2 regions of the Pseudomonas kurunegalensis genome follow, and region 1 is predicted to be linked to the other one. Evidence: predicted binding sites of a transcription regulator. Region 1 holds the regulator's gene; the other holds the start of a gene.

The links. Region 1 encodes FliA, which starts transcription of late flagellar genes. Its sites were predicted from a motif close to CTAAAGTTTNNNNNNNNNNNGCCGNTAA; they were not measured.
Region 2: QQ992_RS24060 (methyl-accepting chemotaxis protein) is a predicted target of FliA. The motif match lies at 3,946-3,973, and genes of this name have one in related genera.

What each region holds. Positions count from the first base shown of each region.
Region 1 covers NZ_CP127871.1:4,414,344-4,420,909, reverse strand. Annotated here, with positions in the region: gene flhA (flagellar biosynthesis protein FlhA) at 1-526, shown strand, start outside; gene flhF (flagellar biosynthesis GTPase FlhF) at 538-1,848, shown strand; gene fleN (flagellar synthesis regulator FleN) at 1,942-2,775, shown strand; gene fliA (RNA polymerase sigma factor FliA) at 2,772-3,512, shown strand; gene QQ992_RS20035 (chemotaxis response regulator CheY) at 3,620-3,994, shown strand; gene QQ992_RS20030 (protein phosphatase CheZ) at 4,015-4,803, shown strand; gene QQ992_RS20025 (chemotaxis protein CheA) at 4,816-6,566, shown strand, end outside.
Region 2 covers NZ_CP127871.1:5,248,777-5,255,342, forward strand. Annotated here, with positions in the region: gene QQ992_RS24035 (NCS2 family permease) at 1-247, shown strand, start outside; gene trmA (tRNA (uridine(54)-C5)-methyltransferase TrmA) at 244-1,329, shown strand; gene pcaG (protocatechuate 3,4-dioxygenase subunit alpha) at 1,456-2,061, opposite strand; gene pcaH (protocatechuate 3,4-dioxygenase subunit beta) at 2,072-2,791, opposite strand; gene ypfJ (KPN_02809 family neutral zinc metallopeptidase) at 2,992-3,885, shown strand; gene QQ992_RS24060 (methyl-accepting chemotaxis protein) at 4,060-5,979, shown strand; gene ggt (gamma-glutamyltransferase) at 6,125-6,566, opposite strand, start outside.

The DNA.
Region 1 (6,566 bases):
GCTGGTGCCGGGCGTCATTTCCTTGTCGGGCCTGCTCAAGGTGCTGCAAGCGCTGTTGTCGGAACAGGTGCCAGTGCGCGATATTCGCAGTATTGCCGAAGCCATCGCGAACAACGCTGGCAAGAGTCAAGATACCGCCGCGCTGGTAGCGGCAGTGCGCGTCGGATTGTGTCGCGCCATCGTGCAAAGCATTGTCGGCGTTGAGTCGGAGCTGCCAGTGATTACCCTGGAGCCAAGGTTGGAACAGATTTTGCTCAATAGTCTGCAAAGGGCCGGGCAGGGTCAGGAAGAGGGTGTTCTTCTGGAGCCTAGCATGGCCGAGAAGCTGCAACGTTCGCTGATCGAAGCGGCCCAGCGCCAGGAAATGCAGGGCCAGCCGGCCATTCTTCTGGTCGCCGGCCCGATCCGCGCCATGCTGTCGCGTTTCGGTCGCCTGGCTGTACCGAATTTGCATGTTCTGGCGTATCAGGAAATACCGGACAACAAGCAAGTCACCATCGTTGCCACCGTGGGCCCTAACGGCTGAGGTAGTGGATAATGCAAGTTAAGCGATTTTTCGCCGCCGATATGCGTCAGGCCATGAAACTGGTCCGTGATGAGCTGGGCGCCGATGCCGCGATCATTGGCAACCGCCGTATTGCCGGTGGTGTCGAACTGACGGCCGCGCTGGACTACAAGCTGTCCGCCCTGGCCCCACGCGTGCCCAACGCCGAGCTGGAAGAAGAGCTGCGCAAGACGCACACGCGCATCGCCACGGCCCAGGCTGAGCTGGACCACCGCCAGGACAGCAGTGACAACAACCGCCAATTGTTCGCCGGGCAGTCGCTGACCGCCGCCGAGCCATTGATCGAGCCGCACGTCGATGCTCCCGAGGCGGCTACTGCTGCCCCGGCCGCTGCGCCAGTAGACCCGCGCCTGTTCGATGCCATGCGCTCCGAGCTGTCGGGCCTGCGCGAGTTGCTGGAAGTGCAGCTCGGTTCGCTGGCCTGGACCCAGTTGCAGGGCAGCAAGCCGCAGCAGGCCAACCTGTGGCGGCGCCTGCAGCGCATCGGCCTGTCCGGCCCGATTGCCCGCGAGCTGCTGGACCTCACCACCGAGATCGAAGAGCCACGTCAGGCCTGGCGCATGCTGCTGGCGCACCTGGCGCGCATGATCGAAATCCCGGAAATCGAGCCGATCGAAGAGGGCGGGGTGATCGCCATGGTCGGCCCGGCCGGCATGGGCAAGACCACCACCCTGGCCAAGCTGGCCGCCCGCTATGTGCTCAAGTACGGCGCGCAGAACCTGGCGCTGGTGAGCATGGACAGCTTCCGCATCGGCGCCCAGGAGCAGCTCAAGACCTTGGGCCGCATCCTCAACGTGCCGGTGACCTACGTCGACCCGGGGCAGTCGCTGGCAGCCGCACTGGAGCCCTTGCTGCGCAAGCGCGTGGTGCTGATCGATACCGCCGGCCTGCAGGCCAGCGACCCGGCGCTGCGCATGCAGCTGGAAACCCTGGCCGGGCGTGGCATTGCTGCGAAGAACTACCTGGTGCTGGCCACCACCAGCCAGAAGCAGGTGCTGACCGCCGCCTACCACAGCTACAAGCGCTGTGGCCTGGCCGGCTGCATCCTGACCAAGCTCGATGAAACGGCAAGCCTTGGCGACGTGTTGAGCCTTGCCATCAGTCATGAACTGCCTGTGGCCTACCTCACCGATGGCCCGCGCATTCCTGACGACCTGCACCTGCCGCGTGGCCACCAACTGGTCTCCCGCGCAGTCAATGTGCAGCAGCAGGACGAGCCCAGCGAAGAGGCCATGGCCGACATGTTCGCTGATCTCTATCACAACCCACGGCGAGCGGGTTGACCATGAAGTGTGTGCAAAGTAGCTATGCCAAGGGGTACGCAGAATTGCCCCACGTGTGGCCTGAGTCCCAGCGAGACAAGGTAAAGAACAGACATGGGTAGCATGCATCCCGTACAGGTGATCGCCGTGACCGGTGGCAAAGGTGGCGTCGGCAAGACTAACGTTTCAGTGAACTTGTCCCTGGCGCTGGCCGAGCTTGGCCGCAGGGTCATGCTGCTTGACGCCGACCTGGGCCTGGCCAACGTCGACGTGTTGCTGGGCCTTACCCCCAAACGTACCTTGGCCGATGTCATCGAAGGGCGCTGCGAGCTGCGTGACGTGATGCTGCAAGGCCCTGGCGGTGTGCGCATCGTGCCGGCGGCCTCGGGCACCCAGAGCATGGTGCACCTGGCCCCGGCCCAGCATGCGGGCCTGATCCAGGCGTTCAGCGAAATCGGCGACAACCTCGACGTGCTGGTGATCGACACGGCTGCGGGTATCGGTGACTCGGTGGTCAGCTTCGTTCGCGCTGCCCAGGAAGTGCTGCTGGTGGTGTGCGACGAACCCACCTCGATCACCGACGCCTACGCCCTGATCAAACTGCTGAACCGCGACTACGGCATGAATCGTTTCCGCGTGCTGGCCAACATGGCGCAGAGCCCGCAGGAAGGGCGCAACCTGTTCGCCAAGCTGACCAAGGTCACCGACCGCTTCCTTGACGTTGCCCTGCAATACGTAGGCGCCGTACCGTACGACGAGTGCGTGCGCAAGGCGGTGCAAAAGCAGCGTGCCGTCTATGAAGCCTTCCCCCGCTCCAAGTGCGCGCTGGCCTTCAAGGCGATTGCCCAGAAGGTCGACAGCTGGCCGCTGCCGGCCAACCCGCGCGGCCATCTGGAGTTCTTCGTCGAGCGCCTGGTGCAGCCCACCAGCGCGGGACCTGTGCTATGAACGCCAGCGGTTTCAAGATGTACAGCCGGGCGGCCAAAGACGCCCAGTACGAGCTGATCGAGCGATATGCGCCGCTGGTCAAACGCATTGCCTACCACTTGCTGGCGCGGTTGCCAGCCAATGTGCAGGTCGAGGATCTGATCCAGGCCGGCATGATCGGCCTGCTGGAAGTGGCCAGCAAGTATGACGCCAGCAAGGGCGCCAGCTTTGAAACCTATGCCGGCATCCGCATTCGCGGGGCCATGCTGGATGAGGTTCGCAAGGGCGACTGGGCACCGCGTTCGGTGCACCGCAATACCCGTATGGTCAGCGACGCGATGCGTGCCGTAGAGGCCAGAACGGGCCGGGACGCTAAAGATCATGAAGTTGCTGCCGAACTCCAATTGAGTCTCGATGATTACTACGGGATCTTGAACGACACCCTGGGCAGCCGACTGTTCAGCTTTGACGACCTGTTGCAGGACGGCGAGCACGAAGGGCTTCACGAGGATGGTGCCAGTGGCCACGTCGAACCTGCGCGTGGCCTGGAGGACGAGCGCTTCCAGGCTGCCCTGACCGAAGCCATTGCCAACCTGCCGGAGCGTGAGCGTCTGGTGCTGGCGCTGTACTACGACGAAGAGCTGAACCTCAAGGAAATCGGTGAGGTGCTGGGTGTCAGCGAATCGCGGGTCAGTCAGTTGCACAGCCAGTGTGCCGCGCGTCTGCGCAGCCGTCTTGGGGAGTGGCGGGCACGTTGAGCCTGCTGTCGTTGCAGTCGTTTTCTACGTTGTACCGAATTGAATGAGTGCGTGCTCGGTAGGCCGGGCGCGTTTGAGACTGCTTGGAGGTCTAATTGGACAAGAACATGAAAATCCTCATCGTTGACGACTTCTCGACGATGCGGCGGATCATCAAGAACCTGTTGCGTGATCTGGGCTTCACCAACACCGACGAAGCCGATGACGGCACCACGGCGCTGCCGATGCTGGAGAACGGCCACTACGACTTCCTGGTGACCGACTGGAACATGCCGGGTATGTCGGGCATCGACCTGCTGCGTAAAGTGCGTGCCAGCGACAAGCTGAAAACCATGCCTGTACTGATGGTGACCGCCGAGGCCAAGCGTGACCAGATCATCGAAGCGGCTCAGGCCGGCGTCAATGGTTATGTGGTCAAGCCGTTCACCGCCCAGGTGCTCAAAGAAAAGATCGAGAAGATCTTCGAACGCGTCAACGGCTGAGTCACGTCAGGGGGCGCGCCATGGATTCATCACAAACCTCTTTGGGCGAGTTCGAATCGACCCTGAAGAAACACGCCCAGGAGTTGGTCGAAAGCCTGGAGCGGGGCCGCTTCGGCGAGGCGGTGCAGCTGATTCACGAGCTGAACCAGACCCGCGACCGTGGCCTGTACCAGGAAGTCGGCAAACTGACCCGCGAGCTGCACAGCGCCATCGTCAGTTTCCAGATCGACCCGACCATGCCGCAAGCCGAGGAGGTGTCGCAGATTACCGACGCCACCGAGCGCCTGTCGTACGTGGTCAAGCTGACCGAGGGCGCGGCCAACCGCACCATGGACCTGGTCGAGGAAAGCACCCCGGTGCTCAACGACCTGGCCAGCGAGGCCAAGGCCCTGAGCACCGACTGGCAGCGCTTCATGCGCCGCGAAGTGGCTGCGCCGGAATTCCGTGATCTGGTCAAGCGCGTCGACAGTTTCCTGACGCACAGCGCCGAAGGTAACCGCAAGGTCGCCGGCCACCTCAATGACATTCTGCTGGCTCAGGACTATCAGGACCTGACCGGTCAGGTGATCAAACGCGTCACCACATTGGTGACCGAAGTCGAAAGCAACTTGCTCAAGCTGGTGCTGATGGCCAGCCAGGTCGACCGGTTTGCCGGCATAAAACATGACCACGATCAACTGCGCGCAGAAAAAGATGCAGAAAAACATCCGACTCGGGGTGAAGGTCCGCAGATTCATGCCGATAAGCGTGAAGACGTCGTGTCCGGTCAGGACGATGTCGATGATCTGCTGTCCAGCCTGGGTTTTTAAGGAGCACGTTTGATGAGCTTCGGCGCCGATGAAGAAATCCTCCAGGATTTCCTGGTAGAAGCCGGCGAAATTCTTGAGCAACTGTCCGAGCAACTGGTCGAGCTGGAAAGCCGGCCCGACGATGCCGACCTGCTCAATGCGATCTTTCGCGGTTTCCACACTGTTAAAGGGGGCGCCGGCTTCCTTCAGCTGAACGAGCTGGTGGAGTGCTGCCATATTGCCGAGAACGTGTTCGACGTCCTGCGCAAGGGTGAGCGCCGGGTCGATGCGGAACTGATGGACGTGGTGCTCGAGGCACTGGATACGGTCAACAGCATGTTTGGCCAGGTGCGCGAGCGCGCCGAAGTGACCCCGGCCACCCCCGAGCTGCTGGCGGCGTTGTCACGCCTGGCCGAGCCCGGTGGCGCCGAAGTGGTTGCGCCCACTGCTGCTGTGCCCGAGCCGGTTGTCGAGGCGCCCGCCGCAGCCCCGGTCGAGGACCAGGACATCACCGACAGCGAGTTTGAACAGTTGCTCGACTCGCTCGATGCGGTCAAGGCGCAAGCGGCGGCCGACGAGCAGATGCAGGGCGAGACCGTCAGCGGCGCGGGTGACGAAATCACCGATGCCGAGTTCGAGTCGCTGCTCGACCAGTTGCACGGCAAAGGCCAGTTCAGCGCCGAGGTGGCAGCCGCGCCGGTAGCCGCGTCTGCTGAACCGCTCAGCGATGAAATCACCGACGCCGAGTTTGAATCGCTGCTCGACCAGTTGCATGGCAAGGGCACCTTCCAGGCGGATGCCTTGCCAGCCGCCAAGGCGCCGGCGCCCGCCGTGGAGGGCAACCCCGCAGCGACCAGCGACGAAATCAGCGAGCATGAGTTCGAGGCGTTGCTGGACCAGCTGCATGGCAAGGGCAAGTTCGGCGGTGACGTTGCCGCAGTCGAGGCGCCTGCTGCAGCCAAGGTGCAAGCATCCGTCGCAGCCAAGGCCGACAGCCCGCCGGTAGCCAAGCCTGCTGTCGCGCCAGCCAGCAAGCCAGCGGCGGCACCCCGTGCGCCGGCCCCGGCCGCCGACAAGCATGCTGTCAGCGAAGTGGAAACCACCGTGCGTGTGGACACTGCGCGCCTGGACGAAATCATGAACATGGTGGGCGAACTGGTGCTGGTGCGCAACCGCCTGGTGCGCCTGGGCCTGAACAGTGGCGACGAGGCCATGTCCAAGGCCGTGTCCAACCTCGATGTGGTCACTGCCGACCTGCAGACGGCGGTGATGAAAACCCGCATGCAGCCGATCAAGAAAGTGTTCGGCCGCTTCCCTCGGCTGGTGCGCGACCTGGCCCGCCAGCTGAAAAAAGAGATCAACCTGGAGCTGGTCGGCGAAGAGACCGACCTGGACAAGAACCTGGTCGAAGCCCTGGCCGACCCGCTGGTGCACCTGGTGCGCAACGCTGTCGACCATGGTGTCGAGATGCCCGATGAGCGTGAAGCTTCCGGTAAGGCCCGCACGGGGCGTGTGGTGCTGTCGGCCGAACAGGAAGGCGACCACATCCTGCTGTCGATTTCTGATGACGGCAAGGGCATGGACCCTAACATCCTGCGTGCCAAGGCCGTGGAAAAGGGCCTGATGGACAAGGACGCCGCCGAGCGCTTGAGCGAGTCGGACTGCTACAACCTGATCTTCGCGCCAGGGTTCTCGACCAAGACCGAGATTTCCGACGTGTCCGGGCGTGGCGTGGGCATGGACGTGGTGAAGACCAAGATCTCCCAGCTCAACGGTTCGATCAA
Region 2 (6,566 bases), 830 kb from region 1:
GTTCGTCGCAGTGCTGATGGCTTCGGGCCTGGCAGAAATAAACTGGGACGACGTCACCGAAGCCGCACCGGTGGTGGTGACCGCCCTGGCCATGCCGCTGACCTACTCGATCGCCAACGGTATCGCCTTCGGCTTCATTTCCTGGACCGCCGTCAAGCTGATCTCTGGCCGCCACCGCGACCTGAACCCGGCCCTGGTGATCCTTTCCATCCTGTTCGTCATCAAGCTGGGCTGGTTCAACGCATGAGTGCTGCTTTCGACCCCTCCTCCTACGCCACCCAGCTGGACGCCAAGGTGGCCCGGCTGCGCGAGCTGCTGGCGCCCTTCGGCGCGCCGGAGCCGGCTGTTTTCGACTCGCCGCGCGAGCACTACCGCTTGCGCGCCGAGTTCCGCCTGTGGCGCGAGGATGGCCAGCGCCACTACGCCATGTTTGCCCCGGGCGAGAAGCACAAGGCAATCCTGATCGAGGACTTCCCCATTGCCAGCCAGCGCATCAATGCGCTGATGCCGCGCCTGAAGGCGGCCTGGCAGGCCAGTGAAGAACTGGGCAACCGCCTATTCCAGGTGGAGTTCCTGACCACCCTGGCCGGCGATGCGATGATCACCATGTGCTACCACCGCCCGCTGGACGAGGCGTGGGAAGTGGAAGCGCGGCAACTGGCTGAAGCGCTGGGCGTTAGCGTCATCGGCCGCTCCAAAGGCAAACGCCTGGTGATCGGCCGCGACTACGCAGTGGAAAAGCTCGACGTGGCTGGCCGTGTGTTCAGCTATCGCCAACCGGAAGGCGCGTTCACCCAGCCTAACGGCGCGGTGAACCAGAAGATGCTGAGCTGGGCGTTCGACGCCATCGGCGAGCGTGAAGACGATTTGCTGGAGCTGTACTGCGGTAACGGCAACTTCACCCTGCCGCTGGCTACCCGCGTGCGCCAGGTGCTGGCGACCGAAATCAGCAAGACTTCGGTCAATGCCGCGCTGAGCAACCTCGACGAGAACGCTGTAGATAACGTGCGTTTGGTGCGGTTGTCGGCGGAAGAGCTGACCCAGGCGCTGAATGAGGTGCGGCCGTTCCGTCGTCTGGAAGGCATCGACCTGAAGAGCTATGACTTCGGCACGGTGTTCGTCGATCCGCCGCGCGCGGGGATGGACCCGGACACCTGCGAGCTGACCCGGCGTTTCGAGCGGATTCTGTACATCTCGTGCAACCCGGAAACGCTGGCGGCGAACATTGCCCAGCTGCAGGACACCCACCGCATCGAGCGGTGTGCGTTGTTTGACCAGTTCCCCTATACCCACCATATGGAGAGTGGGGTTCTGCTGGTTCGGCGGTAAACTTCAGATCGCCGGGGCTGCTTTGCAGCCCATCGCGACACAAGGCCGCTCCTACAGGGAGTTGCGTTCCCCTGTAGGAGCGGCCTTGTGTCGCGATGGGCCGCAAAGCGGCCCCAAAGGCTTCACTCAGAAGTCGAAGAAGACCGTCTCCCCTTCCCCCTGAATACGGATATCGAAGCGATACGCCGTTTTCCCGTCCACTTCGCAACGCTTGGCAATCAACGTCTCACGCCGCTGCGGCTGCTCGATCAGGTTCAGCACCGGGCACTTGGCGTTGGCCTGGGCCTCATCATCGAAGTACAGGCGCGTGTGCAGGTGAATGTTGATGCCCCGGGCAAACAGGCTGATGTTGATGTGCGGCGCCATCGGCACGCCAGCCGCGTTGTTCACCACGCCCGGCTTGACCGTGTGCAGCGTCCACTCGCCGGCATCGAAGGTGGTGGCGGTGCGACCAAAGCTGTTGAAGGCGTTTTCCAGGTTGTAGGCATCCTGGTACTCGCCATTGGCGTCGGCTTGCCACACTTCCAGGAACGAGTCGCGCACCAGGTGGCCGTTACCGTCATACACCTGGCCGATCAGCAGAATGTGCTCGCCCGGCGCGTCTGGCTTGGCCAGGCGGTTCCAGATTTCCTGGTCGCGGGTCGGGTTGCCGGCCGCTTCCAGGGCCAGGCCGATGTGCACGTAGGGGCCGGCAGTCTGCGAAGGGGTTTCCGGCAGCAGTTCGATTGGCATGGCGGGGTCCTCAGCAGTTTTCGAAGTGGGTCTTGCGCTGGCCGCGCAGCACGATGTCGAAGCGGTAGGCCAGGCAGTCCATCGGGTTGGCGTTGCTCATGTCGAGCTTGGCGATCAACTGCTGCACGGCTTGCGGGTTGGCGATCGACTTGACGATCGGGCACATCGGGATCAGCGGGTCACCCTCGAAGTACAGCTGGGTGATCAGCTTGGTCGCAATCGACGGGCCGCTGATGGCGAAGTGGATGTGCGCCGGGCGCCAGTCGTTCGGGCCGTTGCGCCATGGGTACGGGCCTGGCTTGATGGTGCGGAAGCTGTAGTAGCCATCACGGTCGGTCAGGCAGCGGCCGACACCACCGAAGTTCGGGTCCAGCGGAGCCAGGTAGCGGTCGTTCTTGTGGCGGTAGCGGCCGCCAGCGTTGGCTTGCCACATCTCCACCAGAGTATTCGGCACAGGCTTGCCGTACTGGTCGACGACCCGGCCGGCAACGATGATGCGCTCGCCGATTGGCAGGCCACCGTTGTTGAAGTTCAGCAGCAGGTCATGGTCGTGGGCACCGAAGCCCAGGTGGGAAAAGTCTGGCCCCGTGGTTTCGCTGATCGACTGTGGGATGCTGACCAGTGCCTGGCGCGGCGAGCGGGCAATGGACGTCTTATAGTCAGGCGTAAGGGCTTTGGGGTGCCAGTTGCGATCACGGATCACGAAGCGGCTGTTGTCCTGTGCGGGCATGCCGGTTTCCTCTCTTGGAATTATGTGAAGGCCTGGGCGTGGCAGGCGGACTTGCAGTTTCTGACAAGTCGCGCGCGATGAATATTGAAATCAGGCACCTTAAACATAACCATATGGTTATGGATTAACACCTTGGCCTGACACCTGCTGCTGTCGTGAACTAATCTTTGTCTTCTTGTTTCACGCTCGGGAGAGCACTCATGGAATGGCGAAAAGGCCGACGCAGCGACAACGTGGTCGATGCCCGAGGCGAAGGTGGCGGTGGCGGCGGCATGCGTTTCGGCGGCGGCAAGGGGCTGGGGCTTGGGGCGATCCTGCTGATCGTCGGCATCGGCTGGCTCACCGGGCAGGACCCGTTGCAGATTCTTGGCCAGCTCGCCGGCCAGATGGAGCAGCAACAGACGCAGGTTGCACCGAGTGGTGCGGGCGGCAAGGCGCCACCGGCCAATGACCAGCAGGCCGAGTTCGTTGCCTCGATCCTGGGCGACACCGAGGACACCTGGAAAGCCCTGTTTGCCGAAGCCGGCAAACAGTACCGCGACCCCAAGCTGGTGCTGTTCAGTGGCCAGGTCAATTCAGCCTGTGGCTTCGCCTCGGCGGCAGTGGGGCCGTTCTATTGCCCGGCAGACCAGCGGGTGTACCTGGACATGTCGTTCTTCCGCGAAATGGAAACCCGCTTTGCTGCCGCTGGCGACTTCGCCCAGGCCTACGTGATCGCTCACGAAATCGGCCACCATGTGCAGACCCTGCTGGGCGTTTCGGCCAAGGTGGATGCCGCGCGCCGCAACGGCCAGCGCATGGAAGGCGACAACGGCCTGCTGGTGCGCCAGGAGCTGCAAGCCGACTGCCTGGCCGGTGTGTGGGCCTACCAGGCCCAAAAGCGCCTGAACTGGCTGGAACCGGGTGACGTCGAAGAAGCTTTGAACGCGGCCAACGCCATTGGCGATGACCGCCTGCAGCAGCAAGGTCGCGGGCGTGTAGTGCCAGACTCGTTCACCCATGGCACTTCGGCGCAGCGCGTGCGCTGGTTCAAGGCCGGGTTTGCCCAGGGCGAGGTGAACAGTTGCGATACCTTCAGTGCGCGTAACCTTTGATACTGATTGGGGCCGCTTTGCAGCCCCAATTTATCCAGTTACAAATCTGCTGAAAAAGCGTTTCAGCTTCCGCAATCATTGCCGATAACCCCTGCACGAATCAGCGGGCATCCAGAACAACAACGCCTGGCGATCGAAGATCAAGAGAGCGAAAACTACTTCTGGAGAGCGTGCATGAACAGCTGGTTCGCCAACATCAGCGTCAACCTCAAACTCGGCCTGGGCTTCGGCCTGGTGCTGGTCCTCACCGGCCTGCTGGCCCTCACCGGCTGGACCAGCCTGGGCAGCCTGATCGACCGCAGCAACTGGATGGGCGACATCGGCCAGCTGAACAAGGACCTCACCGACCTGCGCATTGCGCGTCTGCAGTACATGATCGCCAACGGCGACGATGCCGCCGCCGCCAACACCCAGACCAAACTGGACGCCTTCAGCAAGCAACAGGCCTACCTGGCCAGCACCTTCAAGAGCCCGGAAAACATCAAGCTGCTGAATGAACTGGGCGAAACCATCAGCGCCTACAAGCTGTCGCTGAACAAGATGCGCCAGGGCTACGACGCCACCCGTACCGCGCGCACGGCGATGGACAGCTCGGCAACCCGCGCCGACCAGGCCATGGACACCCTCAGCCAGGAAGTGATGGCTCGCCCCGAGGCCGACAGCGTGCGCCTGGCCCAGTACCAGCTGATCAGCAAGGCCCGCCAGCAACTGTTGCAGGTGCGCATCGATGTACGCGGCTACATTGCCGACAACACTGCCGCCAACGAGCAGGCCGCCCTGCGCCAGCTGGATGCGGCGCTGGCCGATATCGACAACCTCAAGCGCCAGCTGCCCGCCGAAGACGTCCGTCTGCAGCAGTTCGAGCGCTCGGTGCTGGCCTACCGCGACGCCGTCCGCCAATTCCGCGACGCAGTCGCCGACATCACCACCTCACGCGCCGAAATGACCGTACAGGGTGCCGACATCGTCAAGCGCAGTGATGCGCTGTACCAGATCCAGCTGGAGCGCCGCGACATCGAAAGCACCCAGGCCCGCAGCCTGCAGGCCATCGCCACGTTGCTGGCGCTGTTGGTTGGCGTGCTGGCAGCGGTGCTGATCACCCGCCAGATCACCGGCCCGCTGCGTGAAACCCTGGGCGCGGTGGAAAAGATCGCCAGCGGCGACCTTACCCAGCACCTGCGCGTCACCCGTCGCGATGAGTTGGGCGTGTTGCAGCAAGGCATCGCACGCATGGGCACCACCCTGCGCGAGCTGATCACCGGCATTCGCGATGGCGTCACCCAGATCGCCAGCGCCGCCGAAGAGCTGTCGGCAGTCACCGAACAGACCAGCGCGGGCGCCAACAGCCAGAAGGTCGAGACCGACCAGGTGGCCACCGCCATGCACGAAATGGCCGCCACCGTTCAGGAAGTGGCACGCAACGCCGAGCAGGCCTCTCATGCCGCCACCGGTGCCGACGACGAAGCCCGTGCCGGCGATCGCGTGGTGGGCGAGGCGATTGGCCAGATCGAGCGCCTGGCCGAAGACATGCACCGCTCCACCGAAGCCATGAACCTGCTGCAGCAGGAAAGCCAGAAGATCGGCAGCGTGATGGACGTGATCAAGTCGGTGGCCGAACAGACCAACCTGCTGGCGCTGAACGCAGCGATCGAAGCGGCGCGTGCTGGCGAGGCCGGGCGTGGATTTGCCGTGGTTGCCGACGAAGTGCGCGGCCTGGCGCAGCGCACGCAGAAGTCCACCGAAGAAATCGAAGAGCTGATTGCCAGCCTGCAACATGGCACCCAGCAAGTGGCGAACGCCATGCAGGGCAGCCGTACCCTCACCGACAGCAGCGTCGAGCTGGCACGCAAGGCCGGGGCTTCGCTGGAGAGCATCACCAGCACGGTGTCGAGCATCCAGTCGATGAACCAGCAGATTGCAGCGGCGGCAGAGCAGCAGAGCGCGGTGGCTGAAGAGATCAGCCGTAGCATTCTGAATGTGCGTGATGTGTCGGAGCAGACGGCAGCGGCCAGTGACGAGACGGCGGCGTCGAGTGTGGAGCTGGCGCGGTTGGGTGGGCAGTTGCAGACGCTGGTCAGCCAGTTCCGCGTCTGACCTCAAAATTGTGGGGCCGCTTTGCGGCCCATCGCGACACAAGGCCGCTCCTACAGGAGATCGCGGAACCCTGTAGGAGCGGCCTTGCCGGGGCGCCGGACCGGTCGGATAGGAGGGCAAAGCCCTCCCAGCAATCTGGCAGGTATTACTTGACGATCATCCCCACCCCACGCCCACGCGGATCGGAAGCGGTCTCAAGCTTCGCCCCGTCCACCCGGATCGCCTGGATATCGCCCATCTCCCAGCCCTGATCCTCCAGCACATAACCCATCTTCTTCAACTTATCCGCCTCCGGCCCGGTCAACGGCGCATAGGCATCAAAGTAGATGGTGTCCTTGGGCAGCAACTGATGGTGCACCCGCTGCGCCGCCACCGCCTTGGCTAGCGGCATATCGTAGTCGTACAGGTTGTTCATCACCTGGAAGATCGAGGTAAAGATCCGCGAGCCACCCGGGGTACCGATCACCAGTTCGACTTTGCCATCGCGGGTCATCAGGCTAGGGCTCATCGACGACAGCATGCGCTTGCCCGGTTCGATGGCATTGGCATCGCCCCCCACCACACCAAAGGCATTCGCCGCCCCCGGC